DNA from 3 places in the Paenibacillus sp. N119s genome. Region 2 is predicted to be linked to each of the others. Evidence: predicted binding sites of a transcription regulator. Region 2 holds the regulator's gene; each other region holds the start of a gene.
The links. The regulator Rex, encoded in region 2, represses fermentation and respiration genes when NADH is low (regulators of the CRP and FNR family bind a similar motif). The targets are predictions, from matches to a motif close to TTGTGAAATATTTCACAA.
Positions count from the first base shown of each region.

Region 1 (10,088 bases), on a different contig from region 2:
TCGGGTGAGGGGCTGAATCATGGCTCGTGGACATTGTTGTATCGTATGTATTCTAAAGCAGACATTCCGATAGTTCTGATTTCCGTAAATTCATACCTTCGACCTAAGCACAGTTTGCCTTGGTGAAGTACTGTTTGGGTTGGGGGAACAATATATTCTGGTCATTGGCAGTAGCGTGATTGTTCATAATCTGCGTATTGTCAAATGTGGAGTGGCAATCCTGCAAATAAAGCTAAGGTTATCCGTAGAAGCTATGAGCTGGGGAATTTAAGTTATCTATGCTTGCAGTTTTAAGGAGTGCGGGGCAGAAGAAGTTCTCTAAAAATGGGGGAGTGGAATTAATTTAGGGAGTGTTATAAGCTAATAAAGGCTTATAACACTCCCTTTTACATAAAAAAATGATTTTATTATATCCGGCAAATCTCACGTGGGCATAATTCACAGTGGCAGACGCCTTGCAGCATTTCCAAATCCTTAACAACGATCATACCATTATCGTACTCTACTGCATTTTTCTTACGCAGATCACTGAGCATCCGATTTACGCTTTCCCGAGTAGCACCAATCATATTAGATAAGTCAGTATGAGTAATTTTTTTATGAATTAGGATATAGTCGCCGTGAGGCTCACCATAGGTATTGCATAGTCGGATGAGTGTTGAGCATAGAGCGCCAGGCTTACCGTACATCATCAAATCGCGGAACTTGGTCTGAGTAATGCGGTGATGCGAACCCATCCATTTCATAAAGTCAATCGCAAAATCACAATGCTGACAAATAAGCAGCTCCAAATCGGTATGATCGATTACGCCAATATCACTATCCTCCAGTACCTCAGCAGAAAAAGAATGCTTGGTACCGAAAAATGGATCGGCTTGACCCACAAGATCGCCGCTTTGATACATATATAGAATAAGTTCCTTGCCCTCATCCGTTGTTTTGGTTACTTTTACGCGTCCGCGCTTAATATAAAACAGCTTATCCGCTGTATCTCCTTCCCAGAACAAATGCGAGCTTTCTGGCATAACTCGATCTTTCATCATCACTTGCAACCGGTTGAAGCTGGCCTCCGAGAAGCAACAGGTGTTGCCGCGGGCTTCCATTACATTTGTAGGGTTTCTCATCGTCCATTTCCCCTTTGTATCCTATGTTTTTTATCTGCAACTTGATCAATTCAAATTCATTATATACCTGTGCAATGAGTTTTTGGGGCAAGAAGAGGGGGGAAAAGTGGCAGAATTCCAAACTTTGTGATTAAATTCACGTCATAAAATAAAATTTTAAATAGATTGTGAAAAAAATCACAAAATATCTTGGAAAGCTGTGTTACGATCAGTGCGTAGACAAGAGATAGTACACGAGATAACAGGAGGATGAGGGAAATGGCTGTTAAAAACGAGGTTATCCAAAAAGAGCAAAGCGCAGAGCAGTATATTCAAACGCTGATTGACCGGGCGAACCGGGCACAGCAAGCTTTCATGAGTATGAATCAGGAACAGATTGACGAAATCGTACAAGCAATGGCACTCGCAGGGATGGATAAACATATGCATCTGGCGAAGCTGGCTGTTGAAGAAACAGGACGCGGTGTGTACGAGGACAAAATCACCAAAAACATGTTTGCAACAGAATATATCTATCACAGCATCAAAAATGAGAAGACTGTTGGTGTCATTGAAGATAATGATTTCGATAGCTTCCAAAAGATTGCAGAGCCAGTCGGCATCATCATGGGGATCACTCCAGTGACAAACCCGACTTCGACTACAATGTTCAAAGCGTTAATTGCCATTAAAACACGTAACCCAATCATTTTCGGCTTCCACCCATCTGCTCAATCGTGTAGTGCGGAAGCAGCCCGTATCCTGCTTGAAGCAGCTGTTAAACATGGTGCTCCAGCTGATTGCATCCAATGGATTGAAGCACCTTCGATGGATAAAACAAATGTACTGATGAACCACCCTGATGTAGCATTGATTTTGGCAACTGGTGGATCAGGCATGGTTAAGGCAGCATATAGTTGTGGTAAACCTGCATTAGGCGTAGGTCCTGGTAACGTACCTTGCTTTATTGAAAAAACAGCCGACATCAAGCAAGCTGTGAACGATCTTATCCTTTCTAAATCTTTTGATAACGGTATGATCTGTGCTTCGGAGCAAGCTGTAATTATCGAAGAGCCAATCTTTGAGCAAGTGAAAAAAATGATGATTGCTAACGGTTGCTACTTTGTAAATAAAGAAGAGGCAGCTAAGCTCACTCAAGGAGCTATGAATGTAGAAAAATGCGCAGTGAACCCGGCCATCGTCGGACAATCTGCTGTGAAAATTGCTGAAATGAGCGGCATTACAGTACCGGCAGGAACAAAAATTTTGGTCGCAGAGATTGAAGGGGTAGGAACCAAATACCCATTGTCTGCGGAAAAATTGAGTCCAGTATTGGCTTGCTACAAAGTAAAAAATGCAGAGCAAGGTATCCAACGTGCTGCTGAAGTCGTAGAATTCGGCGGTATGGGTCACTCGTCAGCTATCCATTCGCAAGATGAGGACGTTATTGCTCGGTTCGCAAACCGTCTGCAAACAGGACGTATCATTGTAAATGCACCTTCCACACACGGTGCAATCGGTGATATTTACAACACCAACCTTCCTTCGTTGACACTTGGTTGCGGTTCGTACGGTCGTAACTCGACTTCGTCGAACGTATCGGCAGTTAACTTGATTAATGTGAAAAGGGTGGCGAAACGGACGGTGAATATGCAATGGTTCAAAGTACCTTCCAAAATCTATTTTGAGAAAAATTCGACACAATATCTTGCTAAAATGCCTGATATCACACGTGTAGCCATTATTACTGACCCTATGATGGTGAAACTTGGATATGTGGATCGCGTTATTCATTATTTGCATCAGCGTCAAACACCAGTAGCGATTGAAGTGTTCTCTGAAGTTGAACCAGATCCATCGACAGTTACCGTAGAACGTGGTACTGACATGATGAGACGCTTCCAACCGGATTGCATCATCGCACTCGGTGGCGGTTCGCCAATGGATGCAGCTAAAGGCATGTGGTTGTTCTATGAATATCCAGATACTGATTTCAATAACTTGAAACAAAAATTCATGGATATCCGTAAACGGATTTACAAGTACCCACGTCTGGGACAAAAAGCACAATTTGTAGCCATCCCTACAACCTCGGGTACAGGTTCGGAAGTTACTTCGTTCGCAGTAATTACAGACAAAAACCTGGGCAACACCAAATACCCACTGGCTGACTATGAGTTGACTCCTGATGTGGCAATTATTGACCCTGAATTTGTATATTCGCTGCCTAAAACAGCTGTAGCAGATACTGGTATGGACGTTCTGACACATGCAATCGAGGCTTACGTGTCTGTAATGGCTAATGATTACACAGACGGCCTGGCGATTAAAGCCATTCAACTGGTATTCCAGTACCTGGAGCAATCGGCTCTGGTCGGCGACAAGTTGGCTCGCGAAAAAATGCATAATGCTTCCACACTCGCAGGTATGGCGTTTGCTAATGCATTCTTGGGTATTAACCACAGTCTTGCACACAAGTGGGGCGGACAATACCATACGGCTCACGGTCGCACAAATGCGATCTTGCTGCCACACGTTATTCGCTACAATGCGAAAAAACCGACAAAATTTGCTTCGTTCCCTAAATATTCGCACTTTGTTGCAGATGAGCGTTATGCAGAAATTGCACGCATACTGGGACTGCCTGCACGTACTACTGAAGAAGGGGTTAACAGCCTGATTGATGCGATTCGTAAGTTGAACAAAACACTCGGTATCGAGGAATCGTTCCAACAACTTGGTTTCGATCCAAAAGATTTTGAATCACGTGTAGATTATCTGGCTGACCGTGCTTTTGAGGATCAATGTACAACTGCGAATCCAAAGCTGCCGCTGGTTACTGAATTGGCTGATGTATACCGCAACGCCTTCTACGGACGCTTCGACCAATAATGTAATTCGACCAATAATATAATAGGTAAGAAGAGGCTTGTAACAGAGCGTTTTCCCGTACAAAACCGATGCAGGCTCTCTATATAGAGAGCCTCTTGGTTTGGGAAGGGAGGTGAACGGCTAGGCTATAGATATACGCGTGAAGCTAGGGAAAATAAAGTGATAAAAATCACTCATAATGTGATCTTTATCACATACTACACTCTATCATTATTCTACAATAAGAGTGTAAGAAAGGTCCCGACACTGAGCGTAAGGCATCGGTGAAAAGGCCGGGCTCAAGAAATAGTTTAAACGTGAAAAAAATCACAAGTCCGGAAGACCAAACAATTTGGAGGGATTTACATGTCGGTGATTGAGAGAGAATTACAAGAGCAACAATCTGGCTGGAGAGGTTTTAAAAAAGGAAAATGGACTAGAGAAGTTAACGTCAACGATTTTATTGAAACCAATATCTCACCTTATGTTGGCAATGAAGAATTTTTGGTTGGTCCTACTGCCAACACAACTGCACTGTGGGAAATTGTATCTGATCTTACTAAAAAAGAGTTGGCAAACGGCGGTGTACTTGATGTAGACGTAAATACGCCATCCACCATTATTTCACATAAACCAGGCTACTTGGACAAGGACAAAGAACAAATTGTCGGTGTACAAACAGATGCTCCATTCAAACGTTCTTTGCAACCGTTCGGTGGAATCCGGATGATGATCGATGCTTGCAAAGCCTATGGTTTTGAAGTGCCACAAAGCATTGTAGACATCTTCACTCATATTCGTAAAACGCACAACCAAGGTGTATTTGACGCTTATACAGATGAAATGAGAGCAGCTCGTAGAGCTGGTATCATTACTGGTCTGCCAGATGCATACGGTCGTGGTCGTATCATCGGTGACTATCGTCGTGTTGCTCTGTATGGTGCAGACTTCTTGATCCAAGATAAAAAACTTCAATTGAAAAGCCTTGAAGTTGACTCCATGGAAGAAGACGTAATTCGTCTGCGTGAGGAAATTTCCGAACAAATTCGTGCTTTGAATGAATTGAAACAAATGGCTGCTGAGCATGGTTTCGATATCTCCAAACCAGCTAACAATGCAAAAGAAGCTTTCCAATGGGTATATTTCGGATATCTGGCAGCGATTAAAGAGCAAAACGGTGCAGCAATGTCCTTGGGACGTGTATCTTCATTCCTTGATATTTATACACAACGTGATCTTGAGGAAGGTGCACTGAACGAAGAACAAGCTCAGGAACTGGTCGACCATTTTGTTATGAAACTGCGTATTGTTAAGTTCCTGCGTACACCTGATTACAACGAACTGTTCAGTGGTGACCCAACTTGGGTAACAGAATCCATCGGTGGTATGTCTGTCACTGGAGAAACTCGTGTTACCAAAAACAGCTTCCGCTTCTTACACACACTGTACAACTTAGGGCCTGCTCCAGAACCTAACTTGACTGTACTGTGGTCAGAAAAGTTGCCTGAGGGCTTTAAGAAATATTGTGCAAAAGTTTCTATTGAAACTAGCTCCATTCAATATGAAAATGACGATCTGATGCGTCCAATCTATGGCGATGATTATGGTATTGCTTGCTGTGTATCTGCCATGAGAATCGGTAAACAAATGCAATTCTTTGGTGCTCGTGCCAACTTGGCAAAAGCTCTGTTGTACGCTATTAATGGCGGTAAGGATGAAAAATCCGGCGTTCAAGTAGGACCTGAGTTCCCTGCTATTACAAGCGAAGTGCTGGACTACGAAGAAGTGTTGAGCCGTTTCAAACCTATGATGGAATGGCTGGCAAAACTGTACATGAACACTTTGAACGTTATTCACTATATGCATGATAAATATAGCTACGAACGCATTGAAATGGCGTTGCATGACCGTGATATTCTTCGTACCATGGCTTGTGGTATTGCGGGTCTATCAGTTGCAACTGACTCCTTGAGTGCCATTAAATATGCAAAAGTTAAACCAATCCGTAACGAAAAAGGAATTGCTGTCGACTTTGAAATCGAAGGCGAATATCCTTGCTACGGTAACAACGATGACCGCGTAGATACTATCGCTGTAGAATTGGTAGAAACTTTCATGAGCATGATTCGCAAACATAAAGCTTATCGTAATGCGGTTCCTACTCAATCCGTACTGACCATTACTTCCAACGTGGTGTACGGTAAGAAAACAGGTACAACACCTGATGGACGTAAAGCAGGCGAACCGTTTGCACCGGGCGCAAACCCAATGCATGGTCGTGATAAAAAAGGCGCTTTGGCATCTCTGAGTTCCGTAGCCAAATTGCCATATGAACACAGCTTGGATGGTATTTCGAACACCTTCTCCATTGTGCCTAAAGCATTGGGGAAAGAAGAAGAAACACGCAAAACAAACCTTGTTTCAATGATGGATGGCTACTTTGGAAGCCACGCACATCATCTGAATGTCAATGTGTTTGCTCGTGAACAACTATTGGATGCAATGGAACACCCAGAAAACTATCCACAACTTACGATTCGTGTTTCTGGCTATGCCGTTAACTTTATTAAGCTGACTCGTGAGCAACAAATGGATGTTATTAACCGTACTTTCCACGGTACAATGTAAACAGGTTTTACAATACCCAATATTACAATGACGCACGCATAGCGGATGCGGGAAGGATGATACAACATGTTGAAAGGTCACATACACTCATTGGAAACCTTCGGGACCGTCGATGGTCCCGGCATCCGCTTCGTGCTCTTTATGCAAGGATGCTTGTTGAAATGTCAATATTGTCATAATCCAGACACTTGGGCCTTGAATGAAGGTAATCCGATGACGCTAGAAGAGGTATTGGCTGAGATTGAGCCGTATTTAGCCTATTACCGCTCTTCGGGAGGCGGATTAACCGTATCCGGTGGAGAACCGACACTGCAAGCTCATTTTGTAGCAGAGCTGTTCAGGGAAGTGAAGCGTCGCTGGAATTTGCACACGACATTGGACAGTAACGGCTTTAATGATGCGGCCCGTATCCATGATCTACTGGATGTAACTGATTTGGTGTTACTGGATATTAAGCACATCGATAACGATAAGCATATTAAGCTTACAGGCAAATCCAACGACCGTATGCTAAGTACGGCTCGCTGGTTGTCGGAGCAAGGGCGCAAAATGTGGATTAGACACGTATTTGTACCAGGTATTCATGACGACGAGCAAGATCTACTCAATTTGGGACGGTTCATTGGAACGTTGAACGGAGTCGAGAAATTCGAAATTTTACCTTACCATCAAATGGGTGTTTATAAATGGGAAATGCTCGGTAAGGCATATCCGCTGGAGGGAGTTCCGTCTCCAACAGATGAAGAAGTTCAACGTGCTTACCGACTTATTGAGGAAGGTCGTCTAGAGACTGCAGGAACAAATGCTACCTAACGTCCATCAAAATGTAAATGGGTCAGAACTACTTTCAGATTGTGAAGCCGCCGCCACATCAGATCAGATGGTCGGCGGTTTTTTTGTTGTTGAATTTTTGCAGTCACAGGAGAAAGTTCCCTTTTTTTCATGATCGTCAAAATTTCCTGAAACTTTTTAGCAACTGTCGCGTCTAATAGTATGACTTTTCACGGGAATGATAATAATTTGGGGATAGAAGGAGACAGACAATGAATTTCAAGAAATGGACCATGCTCACCGCCCTGGCGGTAGCTCAGGTGGCCGCAGTAGCCCCTGTAGGAGCAGAAGCAGCATCAACAACCGTTCAATCCACCGATTCGGTTAACGCACAGCAGGCTCAGACCAATGTTGCTGATTCCGGCGGTCAGAATAGTACTGGAGATCAAGGTGGAACAAGCACAACCAATAATACTGTAACATCTGGTAACACAGGTGTATCCAATGATCCAATGACTGGTCTGCCTACAGATACCACTAACGGATCGAACGTAACCAATGATGTATACAGTGGGGACGGAACAATCACCAATCCTGGTGGAGCTCCTACTTCCATGAATGCGAATCAACTGATTTTGTATTTGAACAGTGCTAAAATGGAACAAAACGGACAGGTATATACGGCAACTCAGCCGATGACCGTCAAGGACGGGGTTTCCTATGTAGCTATTCGTTCTCTTGTCAGCCGTGTCGGATTGCAGTTTAGTTATGACACAGCCACCAAAGAAACTGTAATCACTCAAGGAACAAATGTTCTGCGCTTCAAAACAGACAGCAAGGTTTATACGGTTAATGGTGAAGCTAGACAAATGAAGGGACCGGCTTTCCAGCAAAAGAACGTATTTATGGTGCCGTTGACCTCGATTACACAGGCCTTAAATATTCCTTATACTGTGAATAATACGACTAAACAAGTTATCATGGATTTGAATCAGAAACCAAAAGCTTCTTTTACGGTTCAACAAAAGGATATTTATGCGGGTGAAACCCAAGTTACGTATTTGACCAAGGAATCTTCTCCTACAGGTCTTCCGATTGTGAATCAACGTTGGGAAGGGAAGCAGGACGTATTTCAGGAGCCGGGTACATATGTAGTTACCTATTCCGTTCTTGACTCTGCTGGGAACTGGAGTGATCCTTACTCAGTAATAATTACAGTAAGACCACCAAACCAGCCGCCAGTGGCTCTGTTTACAACGGATAAAAAAGAGTACAAGATGGGTGAAAAAATCACTATTACCGACCTGAGTACTGATGATGAGAATGCTATTACTAAGCGCGATTGGGTGAATAAGAAACTTGCTTTCTTCCAACCAGGAGATGTAACAATTACCCTGACCGTAACTGATAAGCACGGCGCAACAAATAGCATAAATCAAACAATTAAAATTACGAATGAACTGCTGTACAACGAAGATGATTTCAACAAAATTTTTACGCCATATGGCGATAAATACAGTGTAGATGGCAGCCAGGTGCCTACTATGGCTACTATTCCTTTGACCAGTACATCTTCACCACGTCTTCTGATTCGTGCTAACAGCCCAGAGCGTGTGTTCCAGGATGGTATCGTGTATCAGGAAACCGGCTCAGGCAGCACGCGTATACTCGTCCATCATGTTAATGAAACGGGCCGAGATGTGAAGATGTACGTGATTGCGACGAATAACAATGTCACTCCAACCAATATAAACGTCGAAAATTCTGGTTTTGCTGGTCCATCTGAATTTGCAACGGCTGCGGGTAAAGTTTCAATTCAAAAATATTTTCAGTCTATGATAGATGGAAACAAACGTTCCAGCACAGTTCTGAATCCGGGCGAAAGTCGTATTATTTTACAGGATTTGAACGCTCAAAAAATGAAACCAAAACAAGTCATTTCTCTCTTGTCCGATCTGTATACGGATCAACCAATCCAGTATACGGTCATCATGGTGGATGCAAATGCAGATCCAATGACTGTACTGCCTACACTGGCAAAACTGCCTAAGGACGGTATTCATAACCGTGGAACATACGCGAATTCAGATATCTCGCTTAATTATACCGAAGAGGTTGGGAAAACAGCCCAACGTATCGTTCTAGGTGATAATAAGGTAGACCCGAACCTGATTGGTACCGACGGTCTGGACGGCTCTTCTGCTTCCAATGCCGGTAACTTTGGTGTCGTGTATAAAGTTAAATTGGACCATGTAGCGCCGTATTCACTGATTACATTTAACCCACGTGGAGGCGAATATTCCGGCTATGCGATGGTGAACAATCAAGTTGTGGGAATTCCAACCAATGGTTCTGTGCAAGCACCAAATGAAATGAGTGTACTGTATCGCACAGGTCATATTGAAGAAAGTGTAGAAATGTATTTCACTGCAGCTGCTGGTAGTAATCTGCCGGTTTCTATAGTAGTTATGCCTATGCCAGCTATTAAAAATTAATTTGAAATAATCGGTGTTTTTTACCGGCTTAGACCATTTTGAGTCTCATCATTCACCGTTTTAAAAGTCGATGTCATTACAGAATATAGACGTTCTCCTGTTGCGAACTTAGTTGCAGCACTGGAGAACGTCTTTTTCTTATGAGTAGTGCGAATATCTCTTATAATATTGACTTTAATCGTGGTATAATGAATAGATGCAAGCCTAAGCCTGCATCAGA
Region 1 covers NZ_JCAJRU010000076.1:9,400-19,487, reverse strand. Annotated here, with positions in the region: partial or broken gene AC5V8P_RS11190 (dioxygenase) at 10-294, shown strand; gene AC5V8P_RS11185 (Crp/Fnr family transcriptional regulator) at 408-1,124, opposite strand; gene adhE (bifunctional acetaldehyde-CoA/alcohol dehydrogenase) at 1,383-3,995, shown strand; gene pflB (formate C-acetyltransferase) at 4,341-6,602, shown strand; gene pflA (pyruvate formate-lyase-activating protein) at 6,669-7,415, shown strand; gene AC5V8P_RS11165 (copper amine oxidase N-terminal domain-containing protein) at 7,646-9,868, shown strand.
Region 1: a site for Rex is predicted at 1,290-1,307, ahead of adhE (bifunctional acetaldehyde-CoA/alcohol dehydrogenase). Genes of this name have one in related genera too.

Region 2 (10,088 bases):
GAACCAATATACTTACGCAGACGGTATTCATACATTTCAAATGCCAATGTAGTATTAGGCTCGCCTTTTTCCATACCTTCTGTGACTTCACGCATATCGCTGCTGATACCAGAAATAGCTAGAAGTCCACTATGCTTGTTCAGCATGGAATTGACTTCATTGACAGTCAATTCTTCTTTGTTCATGACATAAGGCACGATCGCTGGATCCAAATCACCACTACGAGTACCCATCATAAGACCTTCTAATGGAGTCATACCCATGGAAGTATCTACGGACAAACCGCCTTGAACTGCTGTTACACTACCGCCATTACCGATATGACAAGTGATAATCTTCAGGTCTTCCAAAGGACGGCCGACAAATTTGGCAGCTTCCTTACTTACAAAGTCATGGGAGGTACCGTGTGCACCGTAACGACGAACCTTGTACTTATTGTACAACACTCTTGGGATGGCGTACATATAAGCTTTTTCAGGCATGGTTTGATGGAACGAAGTATCAAATACCACAACCTGCGGTACTTCTGGCATATTCGTCTCAGCCGCTTTAATCCCCATCATGGATGCCGGATTATGCAGCGGAGCCAGGTCGAACAAACGGCGGATTTCACTCTTCGCTTCAGGTGTTACGAGTGCTGACTGTTTGAAGATTTCGCCACCATGAACCACACGATGACCCACAGCCTGAATTTCACTAATACTGGAGATGACACCATGCTCTGCATCTGTGAGTGCATTCAGCACTTTGCGGATGGCTGTAGTGTGCTCCAAAATTTCGCTAACTTCAGTGTATTCTTCCTTATTGGTTGGTTTATGCGTCAGAATAGAGGAATCCATACCAATACGTTCTACCAAACCTTTTGCTAAAACGGACTCGTCCGTCATATCATATAATTGGTATTTCAGCGAAGAACTACCTGCGTTGATTACGAGAATTTTCATATCCGGTCACCATCCTTGTCATACTTGAAGAAACCTTCGCCCGATTTCACGCCCAGATTACCTGCACGCACCATTTTCTTCAGGACGATGGACGGACGGTATTTCAGCTCGCCAAATTCACGGAACATCCGCTCCAAAGCGGCCAGAACGGAATCCAGACCAAAGCGGTCAGCCATTTCCAAAGGACCGTTTTGGAAGCTGTAGCCGATGCGCATAGCATCATCGATATCTTCCGCGGAAGCTACCCCCTCTTGAAGTACATGAGCCGCTTCGTTAATCAGGAGGCAGATAATCCGGCTAGTTACAAAGCCAGGAGATTCATAAATCATGACTCCTTTTTTCTCCACAATTTCTTCCACGAACATTTTAGTGTTTTCAAATGTTTCGTCTGATGTTTTCAAACCACGAATAATTTCCACAAGATCAATACGGGATACTGGATAAATAAAGTGCATACCAATAACACGCTCTGGATACTTGGTCGAGCTAGCAAGCTCGGTCAGGCTCAGCGTGGATGTATTACTTGCAAGAATAATATTGTTTGGACACACATGATCCAGCTCTTGGAAAACAGCTTTCTTCTCGTCCAGATTCTCTGTAATGGTTTCAATCACCATATCACAGCTAGCAAGCTCCGCCAGATGGGATACTTTTTCAATGCGAGATAAAATCAATTTTTTCTCTGCTTGAGTAATTGCCCATTTTTCGAGTTGCTTGTCTAGACTTGTTTCAATCATATTATAAGCGTAGTCTAGTTTCTCTGGTGTCTGCTCTACTAGCAGCACATCGATTCCTTTGGACGCGAGCATTTCAGAAATACCCTGTCCCATGGTGCCGCCGCCAATGACGCCGATTTTTTTAAATTGCATGGTTCTTAACTCCACCCTTTCCTGGTCACTCTCATATATTGTATCCTTCTTTGTCGAAAAATACATGTTTATGTCCCAATAGATAATAATATCTTAGCACGGACTAAAAGTAAAAAAAAATAACCAGCATAAAAAATTATGCTGGCAATAAAGCATTTTCACTAAATTGACATCTAAATTGATCTCCAGACAGAGTTTCTTCCTTCATCAGGATATCAAGAGAATTGTCGAACACAGGACGGTGCTTTTCCAACAACTCCAAAGTCCGGTTATGAAGATCATTCATAATCTCGCCATTTTCCCGCATAAGTTCTTCTTTTGTAACCATTTCCATGTTAATAATTCCAAGAGAAGTCAATCCGGAAGTCATCATCGTATGAACGATGTTCAGTGCCTGCTCAAAATCATTGCTTGAACCAGTACTCCGGCCCCCGTAGTACATTTCTTCAGCCGTAGCCCCTGCGAGCGAAATCATAATCTGCTCCTCCAGGTACTGCTTGGTATATAAATAATGCTCTTGCTGTGGATTGTGACGCACATAACCGAGCGCTTTCCCACGCGGACTGAGCGCTACTTGGCTTACGCTGCCAGGGCGAACGATTTCAGCCATTATAGCATGTCCCAACTCGTGAATCGCTACACGTTTTTTCTCTTCCAGTGTCGATTCTCGGTCTGTTTTTTCACCCATCATCACCTTGTCAATCGCCATAGACAGATGACTCTGCGCAATCATTTGCTGATCCTGTCTCATGGCATAGATTGCTGCTTCATTCATGACGCTCTCAAGCTGCGCACCGGAAAAACCGTACGACTCCTCTGCGATTTTGTCCAAATTAGTATCTTCCTGGATCGGTTTGTTTTTGGCATGAATTTTAAGGATATGAAGACGGCCTTTCTTATCAGGCAAATCTACTTGAATATGACGGTCAAAACGTCCTGGACGCGTTAAGGCGCTGTCCAGCATTTCTTTACGATTCGTTGCCGCAATGAGCAATATTCGCGGTGTATCTGCCGAATAAATGCCATCCATTTCTGTCAGCAATTGATTCAGAGTCTGATCATATTCTCGTTGCTGTCCACCCTCACGCTTACCGCCAATAACATCAATCTCATCAATAAAAATAATTGCATTTTCTTTCTTTTCCTTGGCTGCACGAGTGCGAGCCTCCCGAAACAACTCACGGACACGACCTGCGCCGACACCCACGTACATTTCAACAAATTCACTGCCTGAAGCTGCAACAAACACAGAGTTTGTATAATGTGCAGCTGCTTTCGCCATCAGCGTTTTTCCTGTTCCCGGAGGACCTGTGAGCAAAACACCTTTTAATGGACGAATGCCAAACTTGGAAATTTCATCATGGCGATTCAAAAAATCCAAGGCTTCACGCAATTCCTGTTTTGCGCTTTCTTGACCACCAATTTCCTCAAAAGTCAGCTTGTCCGGACCATTTTTTTTACGTTTGCGCTCTTGTCCGGCACCTACGGCCAAGCCGCCACGCGCATGCATTAGCATTAACAAGCCGCTGAGCATCACGCCCGCAACCAGCAGAGGGATAATATTTACCCCTATAAAAACGAGAAATATAATGGTCACCGGTATAATACCGAGTAATATTTCCTTGATCCATCTAGGCATTAGGCCATACCCCCATTTGCTGAGATTGACGTGGCAAAACGATAAACTTCGTCGCGTTGCCTTCACTGAGTCGGATATAGACATTGTTCGAATCCATATCGGTATCAGCCTTGATCCCTGCTTTTTTCTTTTTCATCTGCTCAACTGTAGATGAAATTTGAGTATATTTTTTATTTTCCATCGCTTCGGCTACAGGAAACATAGCTTCAGACCACCATTGATTCAGTGATGAATTGGAATGATCTGCAATATCCAGGTTAATCGAGCGGCTGCCAATGATGGACTGCCCTTTTTGCTTAACCACATCGACCAACCCGGCCACATCCGCCTGCGGTTTGAGATCAAGTTTCAAGACGACCTGATCCTGTTTAATATCTATTTGAGCGCTTTTCACGCCTGGATATTGAGATACCAGTTTTTCTAGAGGACTTTGCATTGTAACCTGACGATAAATGAACCATCCCCCAAATAACAACAAGGCTGCCAAAACGGCCGCCACAACAATAGGAACTGCACGTAACTTCAAACAACATCCTCCTCTCAAAATGTAAAACCCAGAAGAAACGGGACGAATGTCAACAAACAACCAAATTGCATGATCTTATAGCGATCAGCAACTTATTTATCTATCATATTTGTCTATCACTTATAAAATATAGTATATCATAACGTGAATCTAATATCGAAGGCAATGTGTGGAGGAGTTGTGAGAAGGCAAAATCATTGGTTATGGGTGGAAGCCGATGTCTTAGCAGAAAAATTAGCTAGGTATGGATGCTTCGCTAGCTTAAAGCCCAGCTTTGCAGCGCAGCAAGAAAAAGACGTAAATACGAATTATATCGCATTTACGCCTTTTTTTTCTTCATTTCAATCATTCCAAGCTATATAGTCTGAGTGTAAAGGTTATCTTCGCGCAGCGCGGTGTCTGTTCCCTCCTACCTCAGCACTTCCAAACCACCATTCTCCATTCTTAACATCATGCTAGTAATTCGGCAAAGTATACTTTATTCCTGTCGATCCCCCATCAGAGAAACGATAGAAGATATAGTTATGATGGCTTCCATCATCGTAAAACAGTTGCCATACATATTCGCCGTTGAACACACTCGGTTGGAGTCTCACAATTTTCACATTAGGAAGTTGCTGCTGGATAATCGCCGTCATTTTTTGTTCGTCGACTCCGTTTTTCATCAGCTCAGTGTGAACACCTTTTGGATCTGCAGCAGGTACATTAGGTTGTCCCTCCATTTTTTGAAAGGGAACCCACACCATTATATTTTCATTCTGTGCGTTTTTTCCTTCAACTACCCAATATATCTGATCCCATACAGACTTCCATGTCTGAGTCGTGCTAACCAGACCACCCACTTGCTTGGCCTTAATGATAGCGGCATTTTTCTCAGCCACCTGGTCTTGAGTAACGTAGGAATAATACCAGAAAATGCTGACCAGGATCAGTATTACGGCCAAAATGGCGACCGCTATCCATTTTTTCTTATTTTTCAAACCTGTGCTTCCTCTCTAAGGGGATGTGACACCTGAATTAGCGCGACAGCAGCCCTTCAAAGGCGGCTTGTGCCTCATGTTTGATACGTTCCTCGTCCATCGTCAGGCATTCGCCATTTTTCACAACCTGACGGCCGTCTACCCATACATGAGCCACGTCTTTGGCACTTGCAGAGTATACGGCATGGGAAATAAGATCTGTACGCGGCAAGAAATGAGCCTGATTCAGATCTAACGCGATAAAGTCAGCCTTGTTGCCTGCTGCCAGCGCTCCTACCTCTTTTAAACCGATTGACTTTGCGCCATATTCTGTTGCCAGACGCAGTGCTTCATTGGCAGGAACTGCCGTAGGGTCACCAGACACTCCCTTGTGAATAAGTGCCGCCAGACGCATTTCCTCGAACATATCCAGATTATTATTGCTGGCAGGACCATCTGTTCCAAGAGAAACGGTCACTCCTGCACGCAGTAGTTCAGGCACTCTTGCTACGCCGCTTGCCAGCTTCAAGTTGCTGCCTGGATTATGGGAGACCGCTACACCTCGTTCTGCTAATAAGGCAATTTCTTCGTCGTTCAAGTGAACGCCGTGGGCAACCAGGGAAGGACGAGAGAAAAAGCCAAGCTTATCTAAATGTGCAACTGGACGCAAACCGTAATCACGTACGTTTTGCTCAACTTCGGCGATCGTCTCGGACATGTGCGTATGCAATGGTAAATCGAGATCATGTGCAGCTTGTACGAATTTCTCGATAAACGCAGGCGGACATGTGTACGGGGCATGCGGTGACATCATGGTTGTGATACGGCCGTCTGCTTTACCATGCCAGTTGCGCGCAAAAGTTACGGCCTCGGCCAGCTTGATCCGCTGTTCTTCTTCTGAGCATAGTCCAATTGCTCCACGCATCAGACTTGCACGAATGCCAGACTCTTCAGCTACACGAGCCACCTCATCCATATGGTCGTACATATCCAGGAAAGTCGTGGTTCCACCCTTTAGCATTTCTAACACTGACAAAGATGTTCCCCAGTACACATCTGTAGATGTAAACTTGGCCTCCATAGGCCACATTTTTTCCTGCAGCCACACTTGAAGGGCCAGATCATCTCCATATCCTCGCAGCAGAGACATCGCCGCATGACCATGAGTATTCACCAGACCAGGTAAGAACAATAGCCCCTTACCGTCGATTGCTTCCGTCTCTTCCTCACCAGCAGGCAAAGTCTCGCCAATGTAAGTAATGCGGCTATCCTCCACAATCATAAAACCATGAATTACTCCCGCTTCGGCTCCATTTACGGCAAAAGAACCGTTTTTAATTACCCATTTATTCACTGTCATCTTGTGCTTCTTCCTTTCCATCCTCCAAATAATATGCGAGGCTAAGCAAATCAGTTGTAAAATCTGTGGCATGTATCCGAACGTTAGCCGGTGCCTTGAGAATGATAGGTGCAAAGTTCAGAATCGCCCCAACTCCACTCTCAATGAGCCTGTCAGCTACGTGCTGTGCCTCAAACTCAGGCACTGTAATAATCCCGATTCGAATATTTTTTTCCTTCACAGTCGCTTCCAGTTCATCCATTGGCTGAACGACCAGTGTATTGATTCTGGTCCCAACCTTATCTGGAAACGCATCAAACACTGCCACAATCTTCATATTGTCTTTTAAATATGCGTTATAGTTTGAGAGGGCTTGACCCAGATTACCCGCTCCGACCAGTACTACATTAATCTGCTGGTCGATTTTCAGGATATGGCGTATTTTCTCAATTAGATAAGAAACATCATAACCGATACCCTTCCGGCCAAAATCGCCAAAATAGGCCAGGTCTTTACGGATTTGGGCCGGATTCAAATCCAGCCTCTGCCCCAGCTCTTGAGAAGAGACCGTAGCCACTTCCCGTTTGTGCAGTGCATTCAGATAGCGTAAATATACGGGTAACCTCCGTACGACAGCCTCTGAAATTTTATCTGATTTCATACTTGCTCCCCCTAATTGTAACGGACCTTAGGTGTCCGTCCGTTGTGCCTCTGTCTCCGGGGCGGATTGGAGCCATTCCGCAATGCGTGGCACCATTTGCTCCGATGGCATATGCTCCATTTTGGGTCCCGGCAACGAGTACAAAAAGTGCTTTCCGTAATAGGATTCGATCACACGTGTATCGTAGACAATGACGACTCCGTGGTCGCTCGCTGTACGTACCAACCGACCAAATCCCTGTTTGAAACGGATCACTGCCTGTGGTACAGACAGCTTCATGAATGGATTCTTCTTCTGCTGCTGGAGCAACTCGCTTTTTGCCTCCAGTAACGGGTGATTGGGCGGTTGAAACGGCAAGCGAACGATGGCCAGGCAAGTCAGTGCCTTCCCTGGAATATCGACGCCTTCCCAGAAGCTGCTGGTTCCCAGCAGTACAGAAGCTTTGGCTTCCTGAAACCGGCGGGTTAGCTTGCTGCGGCTTCCACTGTCCACACCTTGTCCTAACACGGTAATATCACTGGATGCCAGCGCTTCTTTGAGCGGCTCATACACTTGCCGGAGCATCCGATAGGAAGTAAACAGAACAAGCATTCTCCCCCGCGTTGCCTGAGCAGTCGCCCCTAGAGAGCTAACGAGCATCTCTACAAAGTGTGCATCCCCTACACTACCCTTCACACTCGGAAAATCCCGCGGAATGACCAGCAACACCTGATCCCTGTAATTAAAAGGGGATGGGAGCTGAGAAGTCATTAATCGTCCTTGATCCGCAGCCTCCTGCAAGCCGAGTTGCTCGGTCATGTACTGAAATGACTTATCTACCGATAAAGTAGCAGATGTCAGAATAATACTTCTTTTTTTGTCAAAAAACATTTCTTTCAACTGACGGCTCACATCGACGGGCACCGCATAAAATTGCAATGACTTACTACGGAATTGCCCACTCGCTTCGAGCCAGTATACGGTTGTTTCATCATCGAGTCGTATAAAGAAACGTAAATTTTCCTTAATTCCCGCCAAATCCTTAAACAGACCCGTAATATCTGTAATGAGACTATCTGCCGCATAATCGTCATGTTCTTCCTTGACATCCAGCATCAGCTTGTCGCCCTTGCGCAAAATTTCGCTCAGCGTTACATATAGCTGATTTTCCAATGCTGCCGCCTGATCCCACTTCGCGGGCTTCGCCGACGGTTTCAGACGTGAAGAAAACTGCCCTGTTTCTCCCGGCGTTGCATCAGTACGTTCCGGCAACATGCCAAACAGCTTATCGCTTAACAGGTCCCAAGTTTCCTTAACCTCTAAAACGAGTGGATACAGCTGGTCAATGGTTGAGGCCCATTCTGTTGACTTCTCATGCCCCGATTTTGCCAACTGCTGACGTAGCGAAGGCAATTGTCCATTCTTACTGTCCTTGAACAATCGAGTCAGCGTGTGCACAAGTGTGAAATATTTCATATGCATGCCCAGGTGCTTGCCAGCTACTTCTTCTAGATGATGAGCTTCATCAATGACCAGATGTTCATAGCTCGGCAGCAGTTGGTGACTTGCTTTGACGTCGGTGAACAACTTGGAGTGATTCGTGATAACCACATCCGCTGTTCCTGCTTCATGACGTGCACGATGATAGTAGCATTTACGGAACCATGGGCAAGAACGACCAAGACAGGACTCGGAATCACTGGCCACCGTTTCCCAAAAATCCCCTCCACGGTTGCTTAGGTTTAGTTCCTCATCATCGCCGGTTTCTGTCAGCGTCAGCCAGACGATCATTTGAGCCGCTGTAATTAAGTCTTCCTTTGGTGTCGCGAAGTCTCTTCTGTTTATTTTATGTTCAAACTTGCGCAGACACAAATAATGTCCCCGACCCTTAAAAATGGCAGCCCGGAACGGGAACGGAATCACTTTTGTCAGCATCGGAATATCACGTTCTCGCAATTGCTCCTGCAGATTAATAGTATGCGTACTTACGGTGACCCTCTGCCCATATTTTACACTATGATATAGTGACGGAAGCAAATAACCTAGGGACTTCCCTGTTCCTGTCCCCGCCTCAATCAACAAATGCTTATCTTGACTCAGGGCTTGGTTTACACCCTCAATCATTTGGATCTGGGCCTCGCGCTCCTCATATTGGCTCAAGGATGAACGCAAATTGTCCCGCACATCATCCATATACTCCTCAAAGGAAACACCTGACAGCGGATTCGGATCATCTTCTCTACGCGGAGTAGCCAGCTCGGTCCAATCCTCCACTTTAAGCGCAAGCTGACGGAAAAATTGATGTTTCTCCAAATCCTGAATAGGATCAAGCTCTTTCTCTTCCCGAATACCGTCAAGAAACCAACCAAGATCACTGTCTTCCTCTGCAAACAAATCGCTAAGCCGCTGTATCGTTATCAAAGGCAATGCCTGAAGCTCACCTAGACACTTTAAAAACACCTCAGCTGTAGCCAACGCGTCACTGTCTGCCTGATGAGGGCGGTCATGTGCCAGCCGAAACTCAGAGGAAACAAAACCCAATTGGTAAGAAGATAGCGACGGGAACAAGATTTTTAGAAAATCCATCGTATCCAAAATTCTACCGCTGAAGGGTAAGTATCCGCACCGATCCAAAGCGCTTTGCAAAAAATTGAAATCAAACGCCACATTATGACCGACCAGCACGACATCATCCAGCATAGGCACGAGTTCCATCATCATTTCTTCGAGTGAAGGCGCGTCTTTGACGTCATCGTCTGTAATCCCGGTCAAGCCGGTGATAAAAGGTGGAATAGATCTGCCAGGGTTTACATAAGAGCCGTAAACACGGGAAATGCTGTTATCATGATCTATAATTGCAAGTCCGACTTGAATGATATCATCCGCGGACTGGGTGCCTGTCGTTTCAAAATCCAATACCGCAAATTTCATTCGAGCTTAATCCTTTCTTTTGACACATACAAAAATAATAACTCCGTATAATAGCATAGCAGAAGATTGCCTGTTTGGAAATTAAGACAGCCAAAAAAGACGATGCACACGGCCCCCAAGGAGGTGGGCATGCATCGTCTTATTCGGTGTCTGACAGCTACATCCAGGTTAACATGGAGCTGTTGCATCGAAGCTTTTCGGCACCAGACAAACAGGCTTGCATATTGTGCAGTGGCTCGGG
Region 2 covers NZ_JCAJRU010000007.1:10,956-21,043, reverse strand. Annotated here, with positions in the region: gene AC5V8P_RS01985 (acetate/propionate family kinase) at 1-944, opposite strand, end outside; gene AC5V8P_RS01980 (3-hydroxyacyl-CoA dehydrogenase family protein) at 941-1,813, opposite strand; gene AC5V8P_RS01975 (AAA family ATPase) at 1,950-3,452, opposite strand; gene AC5V8P_RS01970 (hypothetical protein) at 3,445-3,978, opposite strand; gene AC5V8P_RS01965 (cell wall elongation regulator TseB-like domain-containing protein) at 4,434-4,958, opposite strand; gene AC5V8P_RS01960 (amidohydrolase) at 4,996-6,297, opposite strand; gene AC5V8P_RS01955 (redox-sensing transcriptional repressor Rex) at 6,284-6,937, opposite strand; gene dinG (ATP-dependent DNA helicase DinG) at 6,965-9,847, opposite strand; gene AC5V8P_RS01945 (tetratricopeptide repeat protein) at 10,005-10,088, opposite strand, start outside.

Region 3 (10,088 bases), on a different contig from region 2:
AACTCATTCATATCCGGGTCAATTACACGATAGAGCGGCTTTTTGTTTCTATTGGTTTTGCGGCTCTTGTTCTTCAAGCAGCTCTCTCCCTTCTCATGTTTATCGTTACAGCATCATATGCAGACTCTTAGGCACTTGCCACCCTGTACAGGGATTCACTTTTGGGCAAAAAGAATACTCACTGAAATCCACGTTTGAAAAAAAATTGTTAAAAGTTAAAATAGTAAGGGTGAAGATTGCTACAAGAAGAGAGGAACTACAATAATATGATTATCAAACCAAGAACACGTGGCTTTATCTGCACCACTGCTCATCCGGTGGGCTGTGCCCAACATGTTCAGGAGCAAATTGACTATGTACAAGCCCGTCCGGCTATCCAGGGACCTCGTAATGTACTTGTGATCGGGGCATCTGCCGGATATGGGTTGGCTTCTCGAATTACGGCTGCTTTTGGGGCGCGTGCCAATACAATTGGTGTATATCGTCCTAGCAATGCTACGGCTACACGCACAGCATCTGCAGGCTGGTACAATTCTGCTGCATTTGAGAAAGCTGCTCAGGAAGCCGGACTTAAATCTTTGAGCGTGACCGGGGATGCCTTCTCGGATGAAGTCAAAGCCAAAACGGTGGAAGCCATTCGCGAAGAACTGGGACAAGTCGATCTGGTAGTTTACAGTGTTGCTTCAGGTCGCCGCATCAATCCCCGCACAGGCGAAACATCTAATTCCGTGCTCAAGCCTATTGGTAAACCCTACACGAATAAGACCGTTAACTTCCACACCGGTGAAGTCAGCAGCGTGACGCTTGAACCAGCTACAGAAGAAGAAGTACAAGGGACTGTAGAGGTTATGGGCGGCGAGGATTGGAAATTGTGGATTGACGCCCTACGTGCAGGCGGTGTACTCGCAGATAACGCCACTACCTTCTCTTTTTCGTATATCGGTTCAGATATTACCCAAGCCATCTACCGAGAAGGCAGTATCGGAAGTGCAAAAGATCATCTGGAAGCGACAGCACGTCAGCTGAACGACCAGCTGAAATCTACAGGGGGACGCGCCTTTGTCGCAGTCACCAAAGGACTCGTGACCCAATCCAGCTCTGCCATCCCTGTCGTTCCTCTGTATATTTCCGCTTTATACAAGGTGATGAAGGAAAAAGGGCTGCATGAAGGGTGCATAGAACAGAGCTACCGTCTGTTTGCCGAGCGTCTGTACGCACCAGAAACGGCTGTAGATGAAGAAGGTCGTATTCGCATTGATGATTGGGAACTGCGCGAGGATGTGCAGACAGAAGTAGCGAAAATATGGGAGGAACTGACGACCCAAAATATCTATGAATTGTCCGATCTTGAGGGATATCGTCGCGAATTTTTCCAACTGTTCGGTTTTGAGTTCGAGGGTGTGGACTATGAGGCTGATATTGATCCTATCGTAAATATTCCTAACGTGCGCTAAGTCCTTTAGTGCCGCCATTCGATTAGAAAAACAAAAAAAAGCTGTCTCCAGCAGAAGAGCATTTCGTTCTGCATAGGGACAGCTTTTGTTTTACTGCTACATGACGTAACATTGCAATTTTAAAATGGTTTTGATATTGTACGGGTAGGCATAGCAAAATCCCTCTTCTTGCCAAGAGGGTAGACACAGTTGGACAAGTCCTACCTTGACTGACTGTGATTGTATTGCTCAGCCCATCACATCCTTACAAGGAGGTGAACAATATGGCAAAAGACGTTCTGTGCGAAGTCAACTCATGCACGTACTGGGCTCAAGATAATAAATGCAGCGCAAGCTCCATTTATAGCGTAAGCAACAAGCCTGCGGACACTCACACGTCCGAAGAAACAGACTGCAAAACCTTTGAAGCAAAGTAGACCTTAGTTTTAGTTTTTGAACCAAACTATAGCTTTATAATGAGGGAGCCCCTGCCAGGGTTCCTTCTTTCTTATCATTCTAACAAGAATGATAATTATTATCAAGTCCCTTTTGGCCTATGTATAATGCTATTCGAAGTTTTTCGACTTCGATCAAGACAAAAAAAAGAAGCGTCACCCTGAACGAGTCGCTTCTTGTGCTTGACCTTTTGTAATTGTTCTTGCTTGGTTGGCTTCATTCGCGTGTGCTGTGAAATCTCTGCATAATGATCGTTTGTTTTGCGGCTCTGTGCCGGACAATAGATCCCCGCGCGCTTCGCCTTGCTCAACGCCTTTTGTGTTTGAGTACGTGCCATACAGCTTCACTCTCCTTGATTGGACTCCTTTTATCATAGCATCCAATAGGCAAATCGTGAATGGTTTGTCTAACTCAAGCATTCATAATTTATTAAATGTCTGAAAAAATATCCGAATCGCCACTGGAGGCCGCCACAACAACCACGATAACCAAGAAAATAATGATCAGTGCATATATCAGTGTGCCGATAATACTACATACCAGTCCAGCGATGGCCATACCTCTGCCTTGCTCACCATATCGATTAATTTCCTTCAGGGAAAGACTGGACAAAATAATGCCCACAATTCCGATAATTAACCCAAGATAGGGTATGACAACAGATAAAATCCCGAGCACCATCGAGGCAACAGCTTTACTGTTAGTAGGTGGGACCACCGGGGGCTGGTTAAATGGGGCGTTATAATCGTTCGACTCCTGAAAAGGATCGGAAGATCGAGGCTCCTTGTACAAGTCACTCATCTGTTTAATTCAACTCCATTATGTAAAATAGCAATATATACGTTCTAGGGTACCACAATCTTACAAATCAGGACAGTACTTATTTCAATTTTTCAACTGAGAACGCTAAAAGGAAGAAGCATAGCATCTGAGCACTTTTTGGGATAACCGGGCATACAGTATACCTAATTACAGATAAATTGTGCTCCATGAGAGCATCCTGCCAAGGAGGACGGAGCTATGCCATATCGTGGAACATCCCGCAGGAAGGGCTCACCTCACCAACGCTTACATGCAAAAACACTTCAGAAAATATCCGCCGCCATGCTGCCATTTTACAAAGCTATCGCAATCCGCCGTACTTTTGCCATCCAATGGTCGCGAGCTGTCGTTCAAGGCAACCTAGATCGGATGAAATCCCTTCTTTGCTCGGTAGCGCCGTTTGCCGCCAAACAAGGCTTAGGCACGAATGGCATCGGCTACTTTATTTCCTTTTTCACTCAGCCACCGATGCTCTATTATACGAACGGTACGACGATTCCACCGGGGACGGTGCAGTTTACATTTGAACCGAAGGTTCATCGCGCTATTGCCAAAGCCGTTTTTCCGCTGTATCGCGAATTGGCACGCAATCAAAGCTTTGCTTCTGCCCTAGCCAAAGCGATCAACAGGCAAGACCAGCGGGCCGTTCATGTCATGATCCGCAGTTTAATTCCCTCCTCTGCGCTAAAATCCGTACACATTGAGGATGATGGCTTTGCATTGCTTTTTAAATACCCCTTTAGTAAGTATCCCTATCGCCATCTACTCTTTCGGGAGTTCACTTAGAAAAGTCTCTATAAGCGTGCTTGCTTAAGTTCTTCAATGAGCTCTTTTCCCAATTGTATAGCCATATCTGTCAGCACTCGGATTTCGTCCTTGGTGGCATGATCCAAATGCGTCCCGCAGCAAATGGCAAAGTTGCCTGCAAACTCTTTTCGCAAGCGGACTGCAATTTCTTCGGTAATATAAAATTCCTTGTGGTTTTGCAATTGAACGGTTTGAACCGGCTCAAGCCTAGCCCCTGCTGTAATCGTTCCCAAGTGAGGCTGATCGCCGCCTGATATGAGCACCACGATATCTTCCCCCATAAAATAGGCATCCAGCATAAGACGGATACGTCCGCTTTCTTTTTGCAAATGAATCAATATGATCCTCTCCTGCTAAAAAATATTGTTGTGAAACGATTCACTTCATAGATTAATGTTCATTGTATCGCTTCCCGGGCTGTTCGACAATTTAAAAATAGCCCACAGCAGTCTCTATGAATAGGGACTTGCTGTGGGCTTGCTTGCATTGCTGTTCTAAAAAGGGAATTTCCTCCCTTACTGCTAACGGATTGTGATGGTATGCACTGCCTTACCGCTTGCGCCGTCATTATCCGTCACCGTAAGCTCCACAGTATACGTTCCGGCTGTGGTGAATTTATGCTTCACCTTCGAACCAACCCCTGTATCGCCATCGCCAAAATCCCAACTGTAACTGACGATTTCACCATCTGCATCACGGGAAGCTTTGGCGTTAAATTGTACATTTTTATTCTTCTTGGCTGAGTCATTCGCCTGAATGATAGCTACCGGCTTTTCATTCGATGTAGGTGGATTCGGATCAGGGCCCTCTCCTCCGCCAGGGGTTACATACAATCTTCCCGGCGCCTCCGTCTCCACTTCATTCCCCGCTGCATCCCTTGCCCGGATCACGATGACTCCGCCTTCCAGGTTCAGAGAAGATGAAGTGAGATAAGTACCTTCATAGTGGCCTGACGAAGTTTCATTTAATGGAATTTCGTTGCGGGCCAGAGTGGATAGGTTAAAGGGCAGCTCCACATGGAAGGACGCCTCCAAGCCAGACGCACTGTCAAAAGATACTCGTACCGGCTGCCCTGGTATGATACGTACATCCTCGGCAGGATTAATATTTTCAAGCTTCGGCAGCGCTGTATCGACATACACCGAGCGTGTAACAGTTGTTTCATTTTCGGCAAGATCTTTGGCCGTCACTGTAATTTGATTTTCACCTTCGTTAATAAGCAACCGCTTGTTAAAGCTTCCGTCACTTCCGAATGCAGCAGGCTCGCCGTTAATCGTCAATTCGCTAAGGAACTCGTCGTACACCGTACCGGTTACACTGACGACCCCCGCATTCGTACGGGCTCCTTCAGCCGGTGAAGTCAGGATCAGACCCGGTTTGGTCTGATCGAGCGTCACAACCACTGGCTCGGAACGATCTGTTACTTTACCGTATACCGCCGCTTGGACACTTAGCAGATTAGCATCTGGCTGAAGATCAACAGCCAAACTGAACTGACGATCCTTCACTTTCGTTGTGCCGGCCAGTTCCTTGCCGTTAAAGAGCTGAATATCAGCTCCTTCTGCCGGAGAAGTTCCTGTGACGGTAATCGTATCCTCCTGTGTATACGTTGCCTTCGTAGGAGTCGTAATCGTTGGAGCATTCACCGGATATCTGACGATCGCCCGGATCATGTAGTTCCCTTCCGCTTCAGGTGATTGGCTCCATGTGCCGCTTACACCTTGCCAGCTGCGAAGCGCATTGGGACTGTTTTCATCTGTAGCAAGACCCGGTGACTGTGTGCCTACAGCAGACTGTGTATATACAATGTAGAAATCGCCTTGAACCGTCACCGGCTCTGGAAGCTGCACCGTCGTCCATTGTGTCTCATCCCGAACGGCAGTCCCGTCGAATGGACCAGCCAATAGTCGTCCAGGTGCTCCTGCTGCACCGGAGGCGTCATAGACAGAATATTGGAATGCCGTTCCTCCCGGATTCGGGAAGGCAGAGTTCCAGAACAGCAGCGATGCCCCTGTCACTTGTGCCACTTCGGACTCAGGTGTCATTCTCACTGCCCATGAATTGCCTGCCGCGTTAAAGGCTCTGGCATTTTCTCCTGTGCCGTCATCATAGGAAATGCCTCCTTGGAAGCCGATGAAAGGCTTCAACGTGACATTCGCTTCTACACTGCCATTTGGAGGAGCCGTAACGGAAATGCTGTCACTATAATAATTTTCGGCTGCAATGGATAATGTGTATGTTCCCTCCAACACGTCCAGCGTGAATTCTCCAGCCTCATTCGTCTCTACCGGAGCAACACGTGCATCCTCCAGTACCATTACTTTCGCTTTTTGGATCGGTTCACCGGATTGCTTGTCGGTAATAACCCCGTGAATCGTACCATGAGGGACAGCCTGGAGACTAAAGTTTGCTCTGATGACTTTATTATTCTCAATCGTGACTGCTTTCGTCTGAGGCACGTAGCCGTAAGCTTCGGCCTTTAGCGTGTAGTCACCCGCTACATGAGTGAAGCTGTATTTGCCTGTGGTCGGGTCTGTTTTCACCGAACGTCCGGTTTCCAGTACGGTAACCGTAGCACTAGCTGGAAGACTGTCGAGACCAACACGTCCACGCTCCACAGATGCTTCTGCCGGTTTCACCTTCTCTTGGAATTCACTCTTTTCAGTGCTTGTAATTTTGAACAACGGGAACTGTTCTTCCGCTTTTTCTGGCTTGATCTTGGAATCAGGTATGATATCCTTGGTCACGGTCGAAGCCGGAACACCCAGCACACGGAAATCGTCAATATACCAGCCATTTTTGTTCACACTGTTATCCGATTTCAGACGGAAGCGAACCTGAATTTCATTGCCAGTATAGCTATCTAAGTTGTAATAAACAGGAGTCCATTTTTTGCCATTGGTATTATGCGAGAATTTGCCCAGCTCACTCCATGTGTCGCCATTATTTTTGGACACTTCTACATATCCATAATCATAGCCGCCTTCAATTTCAAACCAGTGATTGAAGGTCAGTGTTGCGTTGCGTATACCATTCAAATTAATTTTTGGAGAAACCAGTGAAAAGTCGGCACCATTCTCATAGTTGCCGTCAAGATCAGTGGCCCACACATTCGGTTTGGACAATGCGCTCTCCGGTCCTACTTCCTTAGGAACGCCGCGTTCCCACTCATCCTTGGTACCGGAATGAGTCCAGCCATTGTCTGAGCTGCCGTCAAAATGATCGCTATACAGCGTGTCCGGCACGTCCACTCTTAGTGAAGCCTCGTTCGACTTTGCACTTTCGTTACCGCTGTAATCCTCGGCCGACACTGCATAATGATAGGTCGCACCACTGACGGTGATTGTATCTGTGTAAGTCAGTCCAGAGGTTGTACCGATAGAAGTATAATTTTTGCCGGACTGGGTAGAACGATACACCTTATACTGCTTCACATCCTCATCAGAGGAAGCATTCCAAGCGAGTGTGACGTTACCTACCGTATCTGCCTCTGCCGTCAAATGACCAGGTGCAGCAGGCGCAACAGCATCTGGCTCCTGAATGGACAGGTCGTCAATGTACCAGCCATCTTTCACGATTGTATTGTCACTAGTAAAGTTGAACAGGAGGTATACCTTTTGACCCGCAAATGCTCGCAAATCAAGATATTGTGTTTTCCAGCCGTTGCTGGTGCCAGTAAACGATAAAACCTGTTCAAACGCATTCTGATTGTTTGTGGTCGCTACATACACTTTGCCGAAATCAGAATTATTTTCAAGATCATACCAATGCTTGAAGCTGACCAGCGCCCCCTTGGAACTCTTGGTCAGATCAATGGGAGGGGCCATAAAATAACTGTTGGTATTAGTCTGGTATTGGCCTTCGAGATTGGTCGCAATGACCTTTGTACCCGAATGTGCGCTTTTAGGGCCGCTTGTCGGGGTTCCCCATTTCCAAACACTACCTTGACCCCCGATATTGATACCGGCGATGTCTTTTTCAAAGTCTTGCGTGTAGCCTGGTGTAACACCCTTGGAGACATTCACCTTGTATACTTCCGTTTCAAAACCGTTATTACCGTAATCATTTACACGGATATAGTATTCCAGACCTGCGCTATCCACCAAAAAGGTCGGAATGGACGCTTGATATGTACCGTCTTTGCTGTCTCCGGAGGTCCGCTCCAACGGAATATATACATAGTTTGACGAACCCGCTGTTTTGGCAAATGCCTCAACGGCTGTCACGCCGACATTATCTGTTACATGAGCCGTCAAAGGTATATCAAGACCCTCGAATGCAGCTGCAGGCGGGGTATGCTCAAGAACAGGTGCTTCCAGATCGTCGCCGCCCGTTACGACTTTACCGGATACGGAGCCTAGACCCTGGATAACAGATCCGACTGCATCGAGTGCATTAATGACACCATGTCCATATCCATTGTTTGGCGAAGTAGGATAAGTGCTGTCCGTGCGTGGTGTAGCTGTGTTCATCAAAATTTCCTCCAGCTGGTCTACTGTAAGAGAATGATTCGCTTGCAGTAATAGAGCAGCAAGACCGGCAACATGAGGGCCCGCCATGGAAGTACCATTATACCCGCCTTTATAGCCGCCACCGGCTACGGATGATCGGATATTTACTCCTGGCGCGGAAACTTCGGGCTTGATCTCACCATAAGGTGAGGGTCCCAGCAATGAAAAACTGCCTAGTTTGTCATTGATATCGGTTGCCCCAGTGGCAAAGGATTCCGGATAGTTGGCTGGATTGGCTACTGATCCAGGTCCACCCGGATTGGAGAGAGAGGTATTCCCTGCGGAGAATTCAGGGAAGATTTGAGCATCCCGCCATGCCTGAACTACAGGCCGGAACCATTCGTCAAGGCCCGGTCCGCCTCCCCAAGAGTTATTCACTACGTCCGGAGCAAGCTCGGGATGAAGATTACCTTGTGCGTCTTTTGGCGCAAGCAGCCATTGACCGCCGTCCAGTATAATCGCATCCGTCGTTTCCGGATTAAAAATCCGAACCGCAATCCACTTCGCACCAGGGGCAACGCCCACTCGGTTCGTTCCATTTTCCTCGGAGCCGACCATCGTGCCCATCGTATGCGTCCCATGGGAATCGTCTTCTTGGTCGACCGGAAGCGGCGCATGACTATGCGGATCGTACCAGCTCAGCTCAGGATTCACGATATTGCCTGCCGCGTCCAGACCACGCCATTTGCGATGCAGGGCCGGATGCGTGTAGTCAACGCCTGTATCGAGATTGGCGACCACGATTCCGGTTCCGTCAATTCCTTTTTCCCACACTTGAGGTGCGTTAATATGGGATATGTTCCATTCCACCGTAGATGGGTCTACAGCGTTCTTACCTGTATTGCCAGGCAATGCCGATGTTTTGCCATCGTCCTTTTTCGGTTCTACAGCTTTCTGTGCTGTGTCAGACTTTGCTGTTCCTGCTGTTGCTGCCGTTGCTGTTTCAGCCGCTTTGGCGCCTGTGTTCTCTGACTGCTTATCAACCGTTACCTTTTGCAGATAACGTGTTTCATTTGGCAAAATTTTATCAACTTCGGGCAGCTTCGAAATATGATCCAGCACCTCCTTGGTGCTCGTGACAGCCAAAGCATTGACTATAAAATAGCTTTTATATTCCTTTACTCCGCCGCTCTCCGATTGCTTGTCCAAATAACTTTCAAGCCCATATTGGGTTCTGGAAGCCGTTTCACGCAGAGAGCTGATTACATGGCTGCGCGCAGCCATTTTGGCAGCGGAAGGTGTTATTTTCTCAAGTGAGGCCTTTTGGAGAGCATTTTTGGAAACCTTATTGGTATCAACCTGTTCTTTTAATTTGACCAAATAAGTAACATAGTTGTTCTCCTCAAACTGTTGGGTCAGTTTCGGGGACACCTTCGCGGTCGTGACCTTGTGTGAGGCTGATTTCAGCTCCAGCTTGGAGCCATCCGGGGTGTTATTCGCTAAAGCGGGTTGAACAAATGAAAAGGCCATAAGCAAAGAGAGTCCAATAGAAAACGGTTTCTTGAAACGTCTAGGTTTAATCAATTACTTCTCCACTCCTTTTACTAGGTTTAATGCTTCCGAAATAACCTGTACAGAGTCAGACCTCATGCCTTGCACATCAAACACGCGGGTTGCGCAATACGATGTGTTGGCGACCACCTCCTTCATAGATTATAGTGAAACACAAAACTATTAGGCGATTCATAGATGGAAGTACTTCATAGGTGAGTTTAAAATCCAATAGAAAAGCGATAAAACTCTAGTAGATACCTAGGAGAAAGAGCAGGAGCGATTCGAAGAAAAAAACATGTTATATCATTACATTTTATATTAAAAATTGATATAAAATCATATATTATGGATAGTATAAAGTTACCAAAACAGATATACAAGTCATTTTTTTGCATTTTTCTTGAAATTCTATGACTTTTATGTTCATTTATGTACGAAAACCCCTTTTAAGCCGCTACGTCATGATTGCAACACACGGTTAGCCGTTGCGTGCAATCCTTATACGAGCCACCAAAGGGATTTTCGGGGATCTTTCTTTAACCTGTCTGATTATTTTTAGTTAAGT
Region 3 covers NZ_JCAJRU010000121.1:1,407-11,494, forward strand. Annotated here, with positions in the region: partial or broken gene AC5V8P_RS14760 (WIAG-tail domain) at 1-77, opposite strand, end outside; gene fabV (enoyl-ACP reductase FabV) at 267-1,454, shown strand; gene AC5V8P_RS14770 (DUF1540 domain-containing protein) at 1,718-1,870, shown strand; gene brfA (ribosome rescue factor BrfA) at 1,972-2,226, opposite strand; gene AC5V8P_RS14780 (DUF4190 domain-containing protein) at 2,319-2,690, opposite strand; gene AC5V8P_RS14785 (hypothetical protein) at 2,910-3,497, shown strand; gene lpdD (prenylated flavin chaperone LpdD) at 3,506-3,856, opposite strand; gene AC5V8P_RS14795 (S8 family serine peptidase) at 4,040-9,553, opposite strand; gene AC5V8P_RS14800 (S8 family serine peptidase) at 10,079-10,088, opposite strand, start outside.
Region 3: a site for Rex is predicted at 3,885-3,902, ahead of lpdD (prenylated flavin chaperone LpdD). Genes of this name have one in related genera too.